DNA from 3 places in the Ligilactobacillus faecis genome. Region 2 is predicted to be linked to each of the others. Evidence: predicted binding sites of a transcription regulator. Region 2 holds the regulator's gene; each other region holds the start of a gene.
What was found. Region 2 encodes NrdR, which represses ribonucleotide reductase genes. Its sites were predicted from a motif close to ACACNATATATNGTGT; they were not measured.
Positions count from the first base shown of each region.

Region 1: the regulator NrdR is predicted to act here: its motif matches at 2,253-2,268, upstream of pnuC (nicotinamide riboside transporter PnuC).
Region 3: the regulator NrdR is predicted to act here: its motif matches at 2,146-2,161, upstream of nrdH (glutaredoxin-like protein NrdH).

Region 1 covers NZ_CP123639.1:737,263-742,082, forward strand. The annotation lists gene QFX10_RS03630 (DHH family phosphoesterase) at 1-775, opposite strand, end outside; gene pnuC (nicotinamide riboside transporter PnuC) at 1,385-2,143, opposite strand; gene QFX10_RS03640 (DUF1002 domain-containing protein) at 2,405-3,388, shown strand; gene QFX10_RS03645 (hypothetical protein) at 3,645-3,842, opposite strand; gene QFX10_RS03650 (hypothetical protein) at 3,963-4,499, shown strand.
Region 2 covers NZ_CP123639.1:2,141,983-2,146,802, reverse strand. The annotation lists gene mutM (DNA-formamidopyrimidine glycosylase) at 1-589, shown strand, start outside; gene coaE (dephospho-CoA kinase) at 586-1,185, shown strand; gene nrdR (transcriptional regulator NrdR) at 1,202-1,684, shown strand; gene QFX10_RS09785 (replication initiation and membrane attachment family protein) at 1,698-3,068, shown strand; gene dnaI (primosomal protein DnaI) at 3,082-4,008, shown strand; gene thrS (threonine--tRNA ligase) at 4,324-4,820, shown strand, end outside.
Region 3 covers NZ_CP123639.1:1,215,748-1,220,567, reverse strand. The annotation lists gene QFX10_RS05775 (acetate/propionate family kinase) at 1-1,164, opposite strand, end outside; gene apf (aggregation-promoting factor) at 1,447-2,046, shown strand; gene nrdH (glutaredoxin-like protein NrdH) at 2,221-2,451, shown strand; gene nrdI (class Ib ribonucleoside-diphosphate reductase assembly flavoprotein NrdI) at 2,448-2,822, shown strand; gene nrdE (class 1b ribonucleoside-diphosphate reductase subunit alpha) at 2,812-4,820, shown strand, end outside.

The DNA of each region.
Region 1 (4,820 bases), 970 kb from region 2:
TGAATTTTTCTTTTTCTAAAACACTCAATGTCTTGGCATATGTCAAAATGAAAAAATGATCTTCATCAACGCGCTTCAAATAGATCCCAAACTCTTTTGCCCAGTCAGATAAAGCATTAGTCACAAAATTTCCCAGGTTAGAGATATCTTTATCATTCATTGAACTAGTAACTTCATCATAGTTATCTAAAAAGATCTGACCGATCACAAGGCGCGAATCTTCATAACGTTTTCTGATCTCAACGTATTTAGTCACATCTGTCAAATAAAGGGCATGGATATCTTTTTGGACCATCAAATTATATGAACGTCCGTGAAGCTTGATCTCAGTTGCTTTGCCTTGCCCTTGTTCATTTTGTAAACTTTCAAATAGTTCTGGATCAACTTCTTTGAGTGGCTTGCCTAAGACGTCTTGCTTATCAAAGTACCGTTGCATGTAAGGGTTGATCCACTCGATAAAATACTCTTTATCATAAAATAAGATCCCGATCGGCATCTTGATCAAAGCATCTTGTTCACCGCGTTTGATCCGATATGATAGATCTGAGATGTATTCACTCGTATCTTCTGTGACTTGACGCAAACTAAAATAAGCACCGCTCAAGGCTAAAACTGCACCAAAGAGAACGAGATAACCTAAAAAAAGTGCCACTTTAAATGCTAAAAAGACACAGACACCTGTAAGGATAAACATCAAAATAGCTAACATCCGCAGGTGCTTATTGAACATAAATTCAGGCCATTGCCAGAGATCCCTTGTAAAAAATTTTTTCACTCGATTTTCCCCGCATTCCTTTCCCAATTTCTAACCTAATTCTTAATACTTATGCTACCTATTCTATCACAAAAGCCCCGCTTTTACCTTTACGCTATATTTTACTGCTGATCGCTCAAAGCTCCATGCAAAAATAGCGCTCTAAAATTCTTGTAATTACCACAATATAAGCAGGTCAGCTGATAAGGGCTAGCTACCCTTTGAGGTGACTTAGTGGAAATAGTTGAGAGTTATAGCCCATCTCGAACACACGGGAGGGGGCTCATAGCATGAAACTATTTAGAAAGGTTAAGCGTGTTGGCGATCGGAAGATATTCCATTGAACTGACGATCGCATATAGGATATACAAAAAGACTATCCACGATTTCAAAGATCGCGATCAGTCCTGACCCTTAAACTCTCAAACCATGTCGGGGGCTATTAGGTCGCGACTGATATCCCCCTTTACAAAGTGTGTGGCTATTGCAAAATAGTCAACATCGATCTAGTCACAAAAAAACCGCAGGATCGTCTGCGGCTAGTGTTATGAGTTAAGTTATTCACTTAAGATAAGTATACCCTTGCTTTTTTAGCTTGTCAGCTGTTTGCGCTCAAAACTTAAGTATTCTTTAGACTTCCTGTCTGAACCAACTTCCCTTTCCAAAGAAAGCATACATATCATTTAAGAAGAAAATACTGTAACTAAAGATCAACGCAAAATTTCCGTCTCCTTGAAGCATCGTTTGAGCCCACAAAGCGATCGTAAAGACGGAGGCGATCGTAAAGACATAGTATTGCTCACGTTTACGGTTCAACTCTAATAAAGCCCCGGTGATCGCAAAAGCTAAGTTCAAACTGTCTAAAAAGACCCGTGGATCACTTGTTAAACTGAAGATAAAATACGTTACGCCCCATGCACAAAAGAAAAAGAGCCCGTATAAGAACCACTCACGACCATTTTCAAATTTTTCAACTTGGATATCGTCATTCCATTTTGGATCTAAAATGCAAAAAATATCTAAAAAGATCAAGTAACCGATCTGTTCCCAAGCCGTGGCAAAGTTTCCAGCCATAAAACCAGTAATTGCGATACAAAGCGCTGAGATCGCCCCGCACCAGCCTTGGATCCCAGAGAGATTTGAGATCCCTAAAACACAAGCAACCGAGAGATTTCCCCCGATAAAGGCTAAGATCGATTGCACTGGGGTCTGGCTAAATGATTGCACAAGTGAAATAATTTGTAAGACGAAGTTGAACGCCAATAAGAAATAACTGAAATAGCTCCAACCAAGGCACTGCTTCATCAACCAACTAAAGTAGCCCTTTCTAAAGATATTTTTTGAGTATTGCGGTAAATGCGTCAATACATCATGATAACGTTCAAACATAAAAGACATCCTTCCCAAACGTAAATAAAAACAATGTAACTATTATAGGCTGTTTGGAAAATAAAATTCAACCTAAAAATCACAATATATTGTGATTTTAATATTATTAAATCTATATATTGTGTTTGTTTTCACTTTATAACTTAAAGTTGAACGTTCACATCGTGCAAAATCCTATCTTTTTTTTAAAAGAACGTTCTTCTTTTCTGGTGGTAAAATGAGAGTGTAGCTAGATTTAAAAATAATGAGGTGTTTCATAAGATGAAATGGAAAAAAATCACGATCTTAACGTTGATCGTCAGCCTACTAGCTAGTTTGAGTGGAAGTTTCTCAGCTTTGGCGGCTGAAAGTTCGACCACTAAAACTTTGAATTCTGCTTATATCGTTTACGGTGCGGGAACAAGCACTGAAGCGCGTGAAAATATCGCTAAAGTTTTAGGCAGTGACTCGTCGTTCAAGACCTTGACTGCCACTGCCGCTGATTATAATACGTATATTGCTAAAGGTTCGAGTGAAACGACTGATGCTGCAATGATCAGTTCTGTTGCGATCGCACCGGGTGATCCTGGTTCAGGTGTCAAAGTCAATATCAAAGACTACAATGGTGAAAATAACATCACGTCTGTGACTGCCCAACAATACGCGATGGTCGCTCAAATGGCTGGTGTGACTGACGTAACGATCGTTGTAACGGCTAACCGAGCTGTTTCAGGGGAATCAGCTTTGACTGGGGTCTATAAAGCCCTCACTCAAGACGGGATCGATTTAAACTCTGAAAATACAGCAACGGCTAACGAGATGTTAAGCGCCACTAAACCAGCGATCGAGGCTAACAAAGATGATGCTAGCTATCCTGGAAAATTGATGGCTGCCGTCGGAAATGTTTCCAAAGATCTGGCCAAAGATAAACAAAACGGACAAGAACTAGCTACAAAACAAGATATCCAAGACATGTTGAATACTGCCCTTGAAAAACAAGGGATCAAAGACCAAACGACTTCTGATCAAGTTTCGCAGATCTCAGTTGCGTTGTATAACTTCCAAAACGCACCGATCAGCTCAAGCAAGACGTATATCAATAACGTCACAAATACGATCAACAACGTCAAAAATTCGACTGGTGATCTGATGAATAAAGCTAAAGACTGGGCCAACAGTGCACAAGCTAAAGAAGCTGTCGACCAAGCAAAAGGTTGGTTCACCCGCTTTATCGAATGGATCAAAGGATTATTTAATCAACAATAATAAGAAAAATGAGTCGCGCTGATTTAGCGCGACTCATTTTTTGCCGTCTCTTAAATCTTTCCTATGCCTATATCGCTATTTGCCAAAATGATCTCATTACCGCTAAAAAATACCGCCTGCTTTTAGCTAATATGGGAGCACAAGCTTCCGCTGATGATGTCACCAGATATCTTGAAAAATTCAAATTACAGTGACCATACAAAAAATTGGGTAGCAAATGCCACGCTCGACATTTACTACCCAATTTTCCTAACTATTAAAAAAAGGCGCTCACAAACGCGCTGAGCCCGATCAAAAACAGAGCCCCACCACTAATGAGCCCAGCCCAGAGACGCCCTGCTGAAAGCATATTTTGTCCCTTAGCTTGCATCTTTTGATAATAGCGCCAAGTTGCATAAAGTTCAAAAGCCCCTAACGCAACGATCACTAAACTTAAAATGATCAGTTTGAACACAGATCTCACCTCAAATAAACTTTCTAGCTTTAGTTTACCATTTTTCATTGTGTTAGAAAGAAGAAATCGTTATCATAAAAGAGGGAAGTACTTTTTCACTTACAAAAGGAGGCGCTCACAATGACCCAGATCGCTTTGAATGATCTGAAAGATCAAATGTATACCAAATCGCTTTTTACGACGATCAAAGTTTGTTCACGCTCGTTTTATCCTTTAAAGCGCCAAACACCATTGACGACCATCTTAGCGCATAATTCCTTTGCAATGACCCAACTTCACTTTGGGACAAATACGATCACGCTCTTTGATCAAAATCGAGCCGTGCTCCAACATTTAAAACCACCTCAGATCAAAGATGTCCAACTTGGCCTTTTCTATGCTAACATCGCTTTAAAACCACTTCATTTTGCCTCAAAACGCTACTTATTCTCACTACTCTTCACCCTCACATCAGGTCAACAACTCCATTTACTTTCAGATGAACTGACTGCATTTCCATCCGTTATCGCTTGGCTCAAAGAAAACCAGATCTCTTTGATCGATCAACTTGAGCTTCAAAAAAATTATCACCCGTACCGCACTTTTTCATTTAGCCAATTTCTGCTACTTTCTCAAGGAACAAAGTACGCACAAATGATCACTTTACCTGAAAACTAAAAAAACTCCGTGATCGGGGAAAATCACGGAGAAAAAGGTTATGTTATTGGGGAAATACTACCTTAATCAATATAAGATAGTTATCACTTACTACATAAAAAGGGGAGAAGATTGATTTATCATCAATCTACATTATCTATAATACACCTAAATCACCTAAAAATGCTAATTTTTTTATTGTTTTTTTCTTAAGATTTTAAATTATATCTTTTATCATTTTGGTAATTGTTCGGAATTAACGTTTCAGTTTTCCACAATGTTATCCACAACTAGTGTTCGCATCCTTACCTTGATGCCTTTTATTCTGTTCTTGTGTGTAGC
Region 2 (4,820 bases):
TGTCAAACAAGCTACCGAACCAGTCGATAAGCATACACATGTCATTTTTGAGCTTGCCTCGGGAAAACAACTGCGTTATAACGATGTACGCAAATTTGGGCGAATGCAGCTAGTGAAAACTGGGCAAGAAGCCCAACTTGCAAGTTTAAAAAAATTGGGACCAGAACCTGTCGCAAGCGACTTTTTAGTTGAGACTTTTTATACAGGTCTACAAAAAAAGAAAAAGGCGCTCAAAACAGCCTTACTTGATCAAACGCTTGTTGTGGGTCTAGGTAATATTTATGTCGACGAAGTTTTATGGCAGACAAAACTTCATCCGTTGACACCTTGTAATGCAGTATCTTTTGCTAAAGCTAAAGAACTTCATGATAACATCATTGCCGAACTTAAAATGGCGATCGCAGCTGGAGGTACAACGATCCGAAGCTATACAGATGCGTTTGAAAATGAAGGTGGTTTCCAATTTGAATTAGATGTTTACGGTCAAACGGGTAAGCCATGCAAGCGTTGTGGGACCTTGATCGAAAAAACAGTTGTTGGTCAAAGAGGAACGCATTTTTGCCCTCAATGTCAGCAGGTGCCAAAATGAGTTATATTTTAGGCTTGACTGGCGGGATCGGAATGGGAAAATCAACTTTGAGCACCTATTTGAAAACGTTAGGCTTTTGTGTTTTAGATGCTGACCAGATCGCCCGAAAAGTCGTCAAAAAAGGGACACCCGGTCTAAGACGGCTCGTGCACACGTTTGGCCAAAAGATCTTAACGCCTGAAGGTGATCTAGATCGGGCTGTTTTAGGAAAAATCGTTTTTGACGATCCTAAGATGTTAGCTAAGCTAAATACGGTGATGATACCATTGATCAAAGCTGAGTATCTAACTCAGATCGCGCACGCCAAATCAGCCAAGGTGATCGTTCTTGATGCGCCTTTATTATTTGAGCAAGGATATGATGAGCTTTGTGATGCAGTCGTGACTGTGAGTTTACCGCAAACTTTACAAATAAAGCGGATCATGGCACGCGATCACCTTGCAAAAGAAGATGCTTTAGCGCGGATCAAACACCAATTACCAGATGAGATCAGGCGTAAAAAGGCGACTGTTGTGCTTGATAGTTCGGGAACAGTTGAAGAGACGCGGGCACAAATGATAAAATGGCTAAAGACAAATCATTTGATAGAAAGATAAGATGGGGTAAAGAAACATGAAGTGTCCAAATTGTCATCAAAATGGATCACGCGTAGTGGACAGCCGGCCCGCCGACAATGGACATGCGATCAGGCGGCGCAGGGAATGTGAAAATTGTGGGTTTCGCTTTACAACTTTTGAAAGAGTTGAAGCAACTCCACTACTCGTTATCAAGAAAAATGGAGCTAGAGAAGAATTTAATCGTGAAAAAGTTTTGCGGGGCGTGATGCGCGCTGCCGAAAAACGTCCAGTCCCAATGGATCAGATCCAAGCGATCGTTGATCAAGTTGAAAAGAAGATCCGAGCAGTTGGTGGAAATGAAGTTTCTAGTCAATTGATCGGAGAATATGTGATGTCGATCTTAGTTGATGTTGATGACATCGCCTACATCAGATTTGCTAGTGTCTACCGTGAGTTCAAAGATATGGCTTCTTTTGCAAATGAGCTCCAAGAGCTGATGGCCCGCGAAAAGGCACCTAAGACTGAAAATAAAGAGTGAAAGGGGTCTGTCGATGGTTGATGCATTAAAACAGCTGTCGCCTAAAGATGGCTATATCGCAACAACGCTAGACCAGATCGGCTCCACTGAAGCTAAGCTAGTTTTAGAGCTCTATCAACCACTTCTGGGAGTCGAAGCTTATGGGATCTATGCACTGTTAGTTTCACAGGCTCAGCGTACTTTTGATCTACTTGAACGGCGCTTGCATAAAGAACTATTGGCTAGTTCTGGTTTAGGTCTGCGGGCTTTTTATGAAGCACGGATCAAGTTAGAAGCTTTAGGGCTTCTTAGAACTTTTGAACGAACAGATGATCTAGGCCATCTGCTTATTTATGAGCTCCAAGCACCTTTAAGCGCCAAAGCTTTTTTTACAGACGACCTTTTTAGCACGTTACTTTGTGATTCAGTTGGGCAAGTTCGTTATGATGAACTGAAAACTAGCTATTTAGCTACAAAATTGGAATATCCTAAAGTGCAAGAGATCACTCGGGATTTATTAGATGTCTACACAGTCAAAAGTGCAGATCTATTGACTGCTTCAAAACGTCCGCGGGTCGTTGAACGTCCGAAAAAAAGCCCACTTGCACAAGTCGAAGTTACCTTAGATCTAGAATATTTGAAAGATCTTGTGGCAAATTCATTTGTTCCTGAAGAAGAGTTGACTAAAGCAAGTGAGCTGATCAAAACGGTAACGCTCCTTTATGGTTTAGATGAATTACAGATCGTTCGCTTATTAGAACAAGCCTTGAACGTGCATGATAATACAGTTGATCATGAAGAATTCAAAAAATTAGCCACACGCCAATTTGAGCGCGAGCTTCAGCCACGAGAACAAGTTGTTGAAAGTAAGAACGAGACGGCAAAAGAACTTCCGGTGCTCTCAAAAGAAGAACAAGCGATCGCTGAAGTTTGCAAAGCTTATTTACCACTTGAGTTTTTAACGGTCTTAAAGCAACAAAAAAATAGTTTTGTTTCTGATTTAGAGCGTTATGTCGTTCAAAATTTAGTGACGAAAAAAGTTTTGCCAAATGCAGTCATCAATGTCTTGTTGCATTATTATTTGATCGCTCAAGATAATCCTGTGTTAGAGGGTAGAGTTTCTAATCGCTTTACGGTAGCAGCGGCTAAACTGGCAGAAAACAAGGTCCAGACCCCAGAAGAAGCGATGGATCTTATGAAACGTGCGAATCAAGAAGCTTTAGAAAAAAGAACAAAGAAAAAGCAAAGTTATGCCTCAAGAAAGGTCGTTCAGCGTGAGACACTTCCGGATTGGGCTAAAAAAGAACAGTCTAGTTCAAAAGAAAAAAGCTCAGCAACTGAAAAACAGAAGTTAGATGCTGAGATCGATGATCTCTTAGCACAACTCGAAGAAAATAAAGAATAAGGATAGAAAGACTATGGAAGATATAGGGAAAAGTTTGACAGAACAGATGCAACGGCATAACTGGTCAAAGCGCTATAATGAATTAGTCGAAACGGCCTTAAATGATCCAGATGTCAAACGCTTTTTAGCTGAAAATAAGCATCTTTTGACAAAAGACGATGTTATGAAAAGCATCAGTAAGCTTTATGAATATGTGACGATCAAGCAAAAAATGGCTCAAGGAGAGCAAACCTTTGCGCCTGGATATTTGCCGACGTTAGCGGTGAGTAAACACCGGATCGAAGTCGTTTATGTTCCAAGTGAACAGCTTTTAGCTAAACGAGCTAAACAAGAACTTGATGCGCGCGTCAAGATGATCGCTTTACCAAAGAGCATGCGCCAAGCTCAATTAGTCGATTATGATCGTAGCGAAGAACGAAATGAAGCTTTCCGCGCTGCCTTGCAGTTTACAAATGACTATGCCAAAGAACCAAAAAAATTTCATAAAGGTTTATATTTAGAAGGTAGTTTTGGTGTCGGTAAAACATATTTATTAGCTGCAATCGCTAATGATCTAGCCAAACGAGGATATAAAACGACATTAGTACATTTTCCTTCTTTTGTTGTCGATATCAAAGGTTCGATCGGACAAAATAAGACGACAGAGTATCTAGAACGTTTAAAAAAAGCTCCGATCTTGATGTTAGACGATATCGGAGCTGATTCATTGAGTAGCTGGATCCGCGACGATGTTTTAGGGGTGATCTTGCAATATCGTATGCAAGAAGAACTGCCGACCTTCTTTAGTTCAAATCTTTCGTTTGAACAGTTAGAAAATGAGTATTTAGCGATCAATAATCGTGGCGAGGCTGAACCGTTAAAAGCTTTAAGGATCATGGAGCGGATCAAATTTTTAGCAGACGAATATCATATTGTCGGCAAAAACCGACGAAATCCTTAAAGAAATTTTAGTAGAGACTTGAAAAAATCAAATTTTCGTGCTTAAATAGGAGTTACATTAGTAAAAGACAAACGGCAAATCGATCCAGGGAAAGAGATCTCGACTGCAAGTCTCTTAAAAGAGGAGCTTACCACTTTTACGCTGAAAGCTTACGGTAAAGGTAAGACGGTTCGTTTCCGTTATCAACGGTCTAAGAGCAGGTCTGTTTGGCCTGGAATTTGGGTGGAACCGCGTCAAAAGACGCCCCTAGTACTTTTTAGAAGTATTAGGGGCGTTTTTTACGTTCGTTTGTCAAAAATAAAGGAGCAAGATTTTATGTCAGAGATCAATATCAAATTTCCAGATGGCGCAGTAAAGCAATTTGCAGTTAACACAACGACAAAAGAGATCGCTGAATCGATCAGCATCAGCTTAGCTAAAAAAGCTGTTGCCGGTAAATTCAACGGTAAATTAGTCGATTATACCGAACCGTTGACTGAAGACGGTGAGATCGAGATCATCACAAAAGATTCAGCTGAAGGTATGCAAGTTTTATGGCAAACAGTGGCTAATGTTATGGCAAGTGCTTTACATAGCCTTTATCCTGAAATGAAGTTTGGTCAAGGGGAAAGCTTAGAACACGGTTTCTACTTTGATACAGATAACGCTTCCGGGCAAGTAGCAGAAGCTGACTTTGAAAAGATCGAAAAGAAGATGAACGAGATCATCAAGCAAAACTTACCGATCGAACGTGTCGTTTATACAGAAGAAGAAGCTTTAGCAGCTGTTGCAGGTGATGAATACCAAACTGAATTAGTCAAAGAGATCGCACG
Region 3 (4,820 bases), 930 kb from region 2:
TTTGATCTGTTGGACCATTGCTAGCTCTTCGTTTGTTGGCAGCAACAAGACCTTGACTTTGGAAGCGCTCGTTGAGATCACGCCTTCTTGCCCTTGCTCATTTAACGTTTGATCTAATTCAACACCTAAACAAGCTAAACGAGCACAGATATCTTGGCGTAACCAAGCATTATTTTCACCGATCCCGCCAGCAAAAACAAGTACATCCGCCCCACCTAGTTGAGCAAAATAGCTGCCAGTATAGCCAACGATCTTATTTTCATAAACGTCAAGTGCCAAACGACACTGCGCATCAGTAGCACTCTTTTCTTTGATATCGCGCATGTCATCAGAATAACCTGAAAGACCTAAGAGACCTGACTTTTCATTGAACAATTCTAAAACTTCGCTAGCTGAAAGTGAAAGTTTTTCCATCAAAAATGGTACTAACGATGGATCCACATCACCAGCCCGTGTCCCCATCGTCAAGCCAGTCAAAGGCGTAAAACCCATCGAGCTGGCAAAAGCTTGACCATCTTTTGTAGCTGAAACAGACGAACCACTTCCTAAATGAAGGGTGATCAATTTGAGTTTTTCTAAAGGTCTTTCAAGTAGTTGCGCTGCTTTATGCACGAGATATTCATGACTGATCCCGTGTTCACCATAACGTCTGATCCCATATTCTTTAGTCAATTCATAAGGTAAGCTAAAGATCGCATTTTCTTCAGGCATCTGAGCAAAGAATTGGCTATCAAACACTGCATATTGTGGTACATCTGGCAAAACTTGTTGCATCAATTCGATATATTTGGCTTCCATCGGATTATGTAAAGGCGCATGATCGCTTAAAGCTAGGATCTGCGCGATCACATCTGCATCAACTCGCGTAGCCTTTTTAAAAGTTTGTCCGCCAGCGACAACGCGGTGGCCCACGCAAGCAATATCAGCTAACGACGTGATCTTTAACGCAGTCAATTTTTCTAAGATCATTTCTGCCGCACGTTCATAAGTCAAGTTATCCGTTGTTTCCTGATAAACTTCAGTCCCGTATTTGATCTCAAATTTTGAACCTTTAGCAAGCATCCGTTCGACTAAGCCTTTGGCGACCACGCTTTCATCCGTCAATTCAAATAACTTCCATTTAACTGATGAGCTTCCAGCATTCATTAATAAAATTTTTGGCATCTACTTATACTTCTAGAGTCTTCTCTAGTCTTCCTTTCATTTCATACTTACTTAAAAGTATAACTGAAAAAAATGATTCTCAAAAGTAGCTAGATCTAGGAAAATTTAATTAATTTTTTTATGTTAAAAATTTCAAACGTAATATTTGTCACATAATCGTGACAAATTGTAATTTTATCGGAATGTATGTGTTATATAAAAAAGGTATACTGCTTAGTGTAAAGAAATGAAATAGTAGAACAGTGAATAGATAAAGTATAAATTTTAAGGAGAGTTTTGTTTATGGAAATGAAGAAAGTTGTTACAGGAGCGGCCGCGTTATCTGGCTTAGTTACTTTAGGACAAACTGCTGTTAATGCTGATGAGATCGTTGTTCAAGCAGGAGATACTGTCTCTGAACTTGCTTTAAAACATAACACAACGATCGAAGCGATCGAACAAGCTAACAAACTGCAAAACGTTAACTTGATCTTCGTTGGTCAACGCTTAGAAGTTGGTAACAACGGCGTCTTCAATTCACAACCAGTGCAACAAGTTCAGGCACAAGCTCAAACACCAACAGCTGAAGTTGAACAACCACAACAAGCACAAGCACAAGCTCAACCACAACAACAAACACAAGCTCCTCAAGTGCAAGCACCTGTTGCACCTGCTAGTGACGCAGAAGCAAGTGCTAAAGCATGGATCGCAAACGTCGAATCAGGTGGTTCTTACACAGCGCAAAACGGGCGCTACTATGGTAAATATCAATTGACTGATTCTTATCTTGGCGGAGACTACTCTCCTGAAAATCAAGAACGTGTCGCTGATAACTATGTGTCTAACCGTTACGGTTCTTGGCAAGCAGCTAAGTCATTTTGGCTTGCAAACGGTTGGTACTAAGATTTAAAATAATTACACCGAGCTCGAAAAAATTTTTCGAGCTCTTTTTTGCGTCCTTAAGCCAAAAACACAACATCTGCGACCTGTTGTGCAAAACAAGCACTAGATATTGTAGAAATTTTATTGATTTATGGTATACTAAATTACACAATCAATTCAAAGGGGTTTTTAATAATGGCTTTAGATCTATATACAAAAGATAACTGTATCCAATGTAAGATGACCAAAAAATTCTTACTCGAAAATAACATTGAATTTGGCGAACATAACATCTCTGATCACCCTGAATACATCAGTTATTTAAAAGAAAAAGGTTTGAGCACTGTGCCTGTGATCGAACAAGACCATTCTCCGATCATCAATGGTTTTCGACCTGATCTCCTAAAGAAGCTGGCGATTCAATGAAGATCGCCTTTTTTAGTGTGACCGGCCAGACTCGGCGCTTTGTCAAAAAACTTGGTCCAGACGTCGATGCGTTTGAGATCACTCCAGTCGATCCTTTAATTGAAGTGACAGAACCGTTTGTTTTGATCGTTCCGACTTATGAAGATGAGATCACCTACCCTGTCACTGAATTTTTAGAATACAACAACAATGCCCAATTTTTAAAAGGGATCGTGGGCACTGGTAATCGCAATTTTGCAGAATTATTTATTTTTACAGCCAAGGACTTGGCGGCTAAATTCAAAGCACCGATCATTTATGCTTTTGAATTCAACGGTACGCCTCGCGATGTTGAAAATTTTAAGGAAGCGGTGAATAAACTTGAGTCTTAAAGACCTCGATACCAATAACGTTACGTATTATGACCTAAATAATCGTTTGAACATCCCCCTCAATGGTCAGATCCAACTTGATCAAGATCAAGCAGCACTAAAAGCATTTTTAGAACAAAATGTCGTGCCAAATACGATGCGCTTTGCTTCACTCAAAGAGCGTTTTGAGTACTTACTTGAAAATAATTATTTAGAAGCCGATTTTATCCAAAAATACGAATTTTCTTTCATTGAAAAACTCTATGCGCACCTCAAAGAAGCTGATTTCCATTTCAAAACCTTTATGGCAGCGTATAAGTTTTACACTCAATATGCTTTAAAGACAGATGATGGTCAGTACTATCTTGAAAACTTTATCGATCGTGTGGCTGTCAACGCGCTTTATTTTGCCGATGGCGATGAAGCGTTAGCTTTGAAATTAGCCGATGAGCTGATCAGTCAACGCTACCAACCAGCAACACCAAGTTTTTTGAATGCCGGTCGGAGCCGTCGGGGCGAACTGGTTTCTTGCTTCTTACTGCAAGTGACTGATGATATGAATTCGATCGGGCGCGCGATCAACTCAGCCTTACAGCTTTCACGGATCGGTGGTGGCGTTGGGATCACATTGAGCAACTTACGTTCAGCCGGAGCACCGATCAAAGGGATCAAAGGTGCTGCTTCTGGGGTCGTGCCTGTCATGAAATTATTAGAAGATAGTTTTTCTTATTCCAACCAATTAGGACAACGTCAAGGGGCTGGTGTCGTTTATTTGAATGTTTTTCATCCCGACATCATCGACTTTTTAGCCTCTAAAAAAGAAAATGCCGACGAAAAGATCCGCGTCAAAACACTTTCTTTAGGGGTGATCGTGCCCGATAAATTTTACGAATTGGCTAAAAACGATCAAGCGATGTACCTCTTTGATCCCTATGATGTTGAAAGAAAATATGGCAAACCTTTCTCATATGTCGATATCACAGCTGAATACGATGCTTTAGTGGCTGACAAAACGATCACTAAAAAGAAGATCTCGGCCCGTTTACTTGAAGAAGAGATCTCAAAGCTCCAACAAGAATCTGGTTATCCATACGTGATCAACATTGATACTGCTAACAAAGCTAATCCGATCGCAGGTAAGATCATCATGAGCAATCTTTGTTCTGAGATCTTACAAGTTCAAACACCATCCAAAATAAACGATACGCAAGATTATGAAGTTTTAGGTACTGACGTTAGTTGTAACCTTGGTTCGACAAATATCGTCAATTTGATGGCTTCTCCTGATTTTGGAAATTCAGTCGAAACGATGGTCCGGGCTTTGACTTTTGTAACAGATAATTCCAATATCGATGTTGTTCCTTCGATCCAAGCTGGCAATAAAGCCGCCCATTCGATCGGTCTAGGCGCGATGGGCTTACATGCTTTTCTAGCTAAAAATCAGATCCACTATGGTTCACCTGAAGCCCTTGAATTTACAAGTACTTACTTCATGTTATTGAACTATTGGACTTTAAAAGCTTCCAATCAGATCGCCAAAGAGCGTTCTGAAACTTTTGTTGATTTTTACAAGAGTGCTTACGCTTCAGGCGCATATTTTGATAAATATTTGACGCACGACTATGCGCCAACTTCGGAGAAAGTCAAAGCTTTATTTGCCGGAGTCTTTATCCCAACTAAAGCCGACTGGGAAGAATTAAAAGAAGCGATCAAACGCGATGGCCTTTACCATCAAAATCGCTTAGCTGTCGCACCAAACGGTTCGATCTCCTACATCAACGATACGACAGCTTCGATCCATCCGATCATCAATAAGATCGAAGAACGCCAAGAGCGTCAGATCGGGAAGATCTACTACCCGGCGCCATATCTTTCAAATGAGACTTTACCATACTATGCTCCAGCCTATGATATGGATATGCGCAAAGTCATCGATACGTATGCAGCGGCTCAAGAACACGTCGATCAAGGGATGAGTCTGACGCTCTTTATGCGCTCTTCGATCCCAGAAGGACTTTA